Regions from separate parts of the Arthrobacter sp. P1_H7 genome, predicted to be linked through region 2. Evidence: predicted binding sites of a transcription regulator. Region 2 holds the regulator's gene; the other holds the start of a gene.
The links. The regulator LexA, encoded in region 2, represses DNA repair genes until DNA is damaged. The targets are predictions, from matches to a motif close to TCGAACANNTGTTCGA.
Positions count from the first base shown of each region.

Region 1: a site for LexA is predicted at 1,030-1,045, ahead of AC1DXI_RS12575 (LexA family protein). Genes of this name have one in related genera too.

Region 1 is NZ_JBFUCO010000011.1:77,940-80,968, forward strand. Features, by position in the region: gene AC1DXI_RS12565 (dihydrofolate reductase family protein) at 1-124, opposite strand, end outside; gene AC1DXI_RS12570 (hypothetical protein) at 171-614, opposite strand; gene AC1DXI_RS12575 (LexA family protein) at 1,059-1,490, shown strand; gene AC1DXI_RS12580 (Y-family DNA polymerase) at 1,499-2,797, shown strand; gene AC1DXI_RS12585 (hypothetical protein) at 2,841-3,029, shown strand, end outside.
Region 2 is NZ_JBFUCO010000002.1:435,570-438,598, forward strand. Features, by position in the region: gene AC1DXI_RS02705 (ATP-dependent DNA helicase) at 1-1,443, shown strand, start outside; gene lexA (transcriptional repressor LexA) at 1,535-2,284, opposite strand; gene AC1DXI_RS02715 (LysM peptidoglycan-binding domain-containing protein) at 2,659-3,029, shown strand, end outside.

The DNA.
Region 1 (3,029 bases), on a different contig from region 2:
GCAATTCGTCGATCAGGCCGTGCCGCATGAAAGTGGAGGCCAAGTTCGTGCCGCTAAGGGCGATGTCGCCCCCGGGCTGCGCCTTCAGTTCCGCGTTTTGTTCAGGCACGACGTCGGAAATCACCGTCGTATTCCAGCCTGCCTGCGGGAGGGTCCCTCCGGCGATGGCCCTATTTGGAGTTGAGAGCGTAGCCGAAGTCTTTAAGGGTGTAAATTTTCCCGTCTAGATCAACACGCATGTAGCTCGGATGTGGAGCTTTCAGCCCGTTATAGGCCCACCCAAAAACCAGAAGAGCTTCTGTGGCGACTTCCTTCCAGCACCGCTTTTCGACTTCATCATCGAAGGTACGGTTAACCAAATGTTTCGTATTTCTGTGTGCCTTCGGTGCGCTGCCAAACGTTAGGAATCTATAAACGAAGTAGGGCAGCGCGGATTCGGCGTCAATGCCCTCCTCACGCGCCGTGGTGAAGGGGATGCTTCCCCCGGCGTGCACGAGACTGAAAACTTCGGTGAAGTAAGGCCCCCCAGCGACCAGCCACTTTAGGTAGACGTTGGCGTCCCTGTCGATGACACGGTGATCGCGGCCGTCTTTAGTTGCCTCGACTACAAACATGTCTGAATCTCCCCCCAGCTAGCAAATTGCCAGCATTTGAACCCCCGGCCAGAAACGGAGCCACGCTTATCACTGCTAGATATTCTTTCTGCCAGTACTCTAATCGGCAATTCTTGTCCATTCTTGTCCCCCGCAACTCACCCTTCTGGGGCTGAACCATTCCGTGCGCCTTTGTGGTCATAGGAACAACCCTGCCCTCACTCAGTTTCCGCTTCTTCCCTGACGCCTGCATGCTCCTTGCAGGGCGAGGCCCAGGGCAGCAGTCCGCGCCGCTGGGGGCTGACGCCAATCGCTGCGTCGCTTCGAGAGAGTGCCCGGGCGCCGGTTGGACGCCAGGGGCCCGTGTAGGTCCACTGAGTGTCTGCAATTGGGTAGAGTCCATCTTTTGTCGGCCCATCCGGCTACACTGAATGTATCGAACATATATTCGAATAAGGGTGTGTTGTGGGCGTTGTTGTCGGTCCCCGCGTGATAGACGCGGGCATGTCGTTGCTGTCGGTGCTGATCTCGCCGGTCCCCGTTGCGGCCGGGTACCCCTCGCCGGCGCAGGACTACTTTGATGGGCGGATCGATCTGAACGAGCACCTGATCAAGGACATCACCAGCACCTACGTCGTGCGGGTCTCCGGAGACTCGATGGAACGCGCCGGCATCAGCGATGGCGATGAACTGATCGTGAACAGGGCCCTGGAGCCCAAGGACGGGTCCGTAGTCATCGCCGTCCTGGACGGGGAATTGACCATCAAGCGGCTCCGGATCACGGTAGCCGGCGTCGTGCTGCAGGCGGAGAATCCGGCGTACCCGGACATCCGGGTGCCATCCTTGTCGGATCTGGTCATCTGGGGCGTCGCGACCCGCTGCCTGCACCATGTTTGAGGCACACGATGTCTAAGCCCGCCCCGATGCGGCGGATGCCGCAGATCGCGCACGTGGATGTGAACTGCTTCTACGCCTCGGCCGAGCGGGCATTCGACCCGTCCCTCGAAGGCCGGCCCGTCGTCGTCCTGTCCAACAACGACGGCTGCGCCGTCACCCGGTCCCCCGAAGCCAAGGCCCTCGGCATCGCCCTGGGTGAGCCCTGGTTCAAACTCGCCCCGCGGGCCAGGGAGTGGGGACTCGTCGCGCTGTCCAGCAACTACGAGCTCTATGGGGACATCAGCGCCCGGGTGATGGAACTGCTCGGCCGCTACAGCGCCTGGCTGGAGGTCTACAGCATCGACGAGGCCTTCCTCGGCGTCAAAGGCACCCCGACGGACCTGCTGACCCTGGGCCAGACCATGAAGGCAGCCGTGCGGCGCAACGTCGGGGTTCCGGTCTGCGTCGGGATCGCCGGGACCAAGACCCTGGCGAAACTGGCCAACAAATGGGCCAAGCACAACCCCGCCTTCGACGGGGTCTGCCACTGGGACTCCGTTCCCGCCGCCGCCCGGGAGGCGCTGATGCGCCGGCTGTCCGTGATCGAAATCTGGGGCGTCGCGACGCGGCTGACCAAACGCCTCAACGCCTTAGGGCTCCATTCCATCCTTGACCTGTCCCGGGCCGACCCGGTGATGATCCGGGACCGCTTCTCCGTGGTCATGATGCGCACCGTCCTGGAACTGCAGGGCACCCCATGCATCCCGATGGAGGAAGAACGGATCGGCCGGGACCAGCTCATCTTCTCGCGCTCCTTCGCCACCCCCATCACCACCGCCGCCGGCATGCGGCAGGTCATGAGCGTCTACGGCCAGCAGGCCTCGGCACGGCTGGCCAAACACGGCCTCCAGGCCAAGATCCTCACCGCCTTCGCCGGCACCTCGCACTTCAACCCGAACGACACTTCCTACCCGTCGGTGTGCGTGCCGCTGCCGATGCCCACCGCCGATCCCGTCCTGCTCACCAGGGCCGCCCACGCACTCCTCCCCCACATCCAGGAAGGCATCAAGTACGCCCGGGCAGGCATCATGGTCACCGACCTGCGGCCCACCGGCAACCAGGCACCGCTGGCCCTGTTCGAAAACCCGCACGAGGAACACCGCATCGGAACCCTCCTGGAAGACGTGACCCGCCGGTACGGGCGCGGCTCCATCGGACTCGGCCACGCCGGCATACGGGGCGGGCCGGACTGGACCATGAAACGGGACATGCTCTCCCCTCGCTACACCACCCACTGGGACGAACTCCCCCTCGTCAAAGCCGCCTAAGACCAACACACCCCCGCATCACCGCACCACGAAAGACCACCCCATGACCCTCAGCACCGAAACCCCCACACGAACCCTTGACCTTCAGGTCCGGCTCGACCCGGCAGGCAAGCCCCTCGCCATCCGGCACGAGGGTCGGATCTGGATTGTCGATCCCGCCACCGAGTCCCGGCACTGGATCGGCGACGACCCCCGGCAGGGCACCCGATGCACGGCCGCCGATGGCGGCGCC
Region 2 (3,029 bases):
TCCATGGAGTGCCTCGGCGCGCAGAAATGCCCGCTCGCGGCCGAATGCTTCAGCGAGCTGGCACGGCAGAACGCCGCCGATGCCGACGTCGTGGTCACCAACCACGCCATGCTCGCCGTCAGCGCCTTCGAAGGCCTGGCGGTGCTGCCCGAATACGACGTCGTGGTGGTGGATGAGGCGCACGAACTCCAGGACCGCGTCACGGGCGCGGTCTCGGGCCAGCTCTCCGTGGCGATGGTGCACGCCGCCGCGTCCGGGGCCCGGAAGCACACGGGCATCACCGTGGATGCGCTGAACAATGCCGCTGCCCACCTGGAGCTGGCCATCGACGGCGTCCCCAGCGGGCTGATGCCCAATGGCCTGAACAGCGAGCAGCTGGACTGCATCGACCAGCTGCGCGACGCGTGCCGCGCCGCCCTGTCCGATTCCAAGGGGGACAGCTCCGCGACGGCCGACGGCGGACGCCAGCTGGCCCGTTCACGCCTCATGGTCATCCTGGAACTCTGTGAACGCCTCCTTGCAGCGCGCGAAAACCGCGAAGTCGTGTGGTTCTCCCGCAACAGCAGCTTCGACCCGGCGCAGGGCTACTCACAGCCGGACGAGAGCGCGCCGGCCTTGATCAATGTGGCCCCGCTGAGCGTCGCGGGACGGTTGCGCGAAGGCCTGTTCGCGGACCACACCGTCATCCTGACCTCGGCCACACTGGCCATCGGCGCTGCCTTCGAACCCGCCGCCGGAGGCCTGGGCCTGGTTGGCAACGGCGCCCCGAGCTGGACCGGCGTCGACGTCGGATCCCCGTTCGACTACCCGAAACAGGGCATCCTCTACGTCGCCCGGCACCTGCCAAAACCCGGCCGCGGAACGTCCCCCGAGGCTTTGGACGAACTCGAGAAGCTGATCCGCGCGTCCGGCGGCGGTGCACTGTGCCTGTTCTCCTCGCGGCGTGCGGCCGAGGAAGCAGCCGAGGCCATGCGGCCCCGGCTGGGCCTCAGCATCCTGTGCCAGGGGGAGTCGACCATGACGGCGCTCGTGCGGCAGTTCGCCGACGAGCCTGATACGTGTTTGTTCGGCACCATGTCCCTCTGGCAGGGCGTCGACGTCCCTGGCGTGTCCTGCCGGCTGGTGGTCATCGACCGGATTCCCTTCCCGCGGCCGGACGACCCGCTGATGACGGCACGTTCGCGGGCTGTGGCCCAGGCCGGCGGCAATGGCTTCATGGCCGTCTCGGCCACGCATGCCGCCATCCGCCTCGCGCAGGGCGCCGGACGGCTGATCCGTTCGACCTCGGATAAGGGCGTGGTGGCAGTGCTGGATTCGCGGCTCTCCACGGAGCGCTACGGCGGCTTCCTGCGCGCGGCGCTGCCGCCGTTCTGGCCCACCACCGATTCATCGATAGCCATGGCGGCCCTGAAGCGCCTGGCGAAGGACTCCGCGAAAGACTAAACCCCAGGCCGGGCCGCCACCCTGCGCCGGAAATCCGCGCGGGGTGGCCGCTACTGGCGGCCTGGCCCGGGATGGCTAAAGGGAGCGCAGCTTAGAGGGAGCGCAGTACCGAGACGACCTTGCCCATGATGACGGCGTGGTCGCCGAGGATGGGCTCGTACTGTGTGTTTTGCGGCAGCAGCCAGGTGTGGCCGTCCCGCTGGCGGAATGTCTTGACCGTGGCTTCGTCGTCCAGCAGGGCGGCAACGATGTCGCCGTTCAGGGCATCACCCTGGCGGCGGACAACCACCCAGTCGCCGTCGCAGATGGCGGCGTCGATCATTGAATCGCCAGCGACCTTGAGCATGAAGAGTTCGCCATGGCCCACGAGCTGGCGGGGCAGCGGCATAACGTCCTCCACCACCTGGTCCGCGAGGATCGGCCCGCCGGCGGCGATGCGTCCGACGAACGGCACCATTACCGTGTCAGTGGCGCTGGCGAGCTCGGTTACCGACAGGCCGCCGACGGCCCGCAAGGGACTGGACTTCTCGACCCCCGATATAGGCGTGGTCCCCTCGTCCAGGGTCAGCGGCATGAGCACTTCCATGGCCCGGGGCCGCTTCGGATCACGCCGCAGGTAGCCAAGCTTCTCGAGCTGGGAGAGCTGGTGGGTCACGCTCGAGAGGCTGGCGAGACCGACGGTGTCGCCGATCTCGCGCATCGACGGCGGGTAGCCCTTGTCCGTGACGGACCGCTGGATGGTCTCCAGGATTTTCTTTTGCCGGACGGTAAGGCTCTTGGGGGCCCGGGCGGGCTGCGGGCTCCGTGGGGTGGCCCTGCCGCCGGTGGCTTGTGCTGCCATGTTCGCCAATGCCTTTCCGTTCCGCCCGGCTGCCGTGGCTGCTGTCACCGGGAACTTCCGGCCTGAAATGTCAGACCCTGCTGATCAACTACGAATGGATTCCCACGGGGAGTTCGAAAGTGGGAGTTCAAAGTGGTTGTCCTGTCCCTCAAAAATAGGCCAGCCGCAGACCTTTTTCAAACATTTGTTCTAGCGAGTCTCGACATCGTTCGTTAGTAAGTGCTAAAACAGAACAAGCAAGATTCGAATATGTGTTCGATTTCGCTGACCTGGGTTCGCAAGCGATGTTCGGTTCTATGTTCGAAGGTTCGGCCGGTTGGCGGCGAGTACGTGAGTACGCCGGGCGGCAACTATGGTCCAGGAGGGCTCAGTTCATGTCAGTTTCAAGCGCGTTTCACGGCACTAGCATTCAGGGCATCACGCCCCGCCGCCGAGGTGTTGTTCCGGGCGGCGCGGCGGATCTCCGCAGCATCGGGCACGGCATCGTCGGAAACGGCGACATCAGCGAAAGCGGCATGGGCCAGGACAGTTCCCGTTACGGCAACGTCTACCCGCTCAATGCCAGGCGCCGCACGTCCGCGACCTCGCAGGTGCCGCAAGGGGCCGCGGGCGCGGTTTCCGCCGGCCGGCCGAAGCAGCCGCCGCTGCGGCTCACCCGGCGCGGACGCTTCGTCTTTTTCGGTGTCCCCCTGATCCTGCTGGCGGCGTTCATCCTGTCCTTCAGCGGATTCCTCAACGCCCCCGC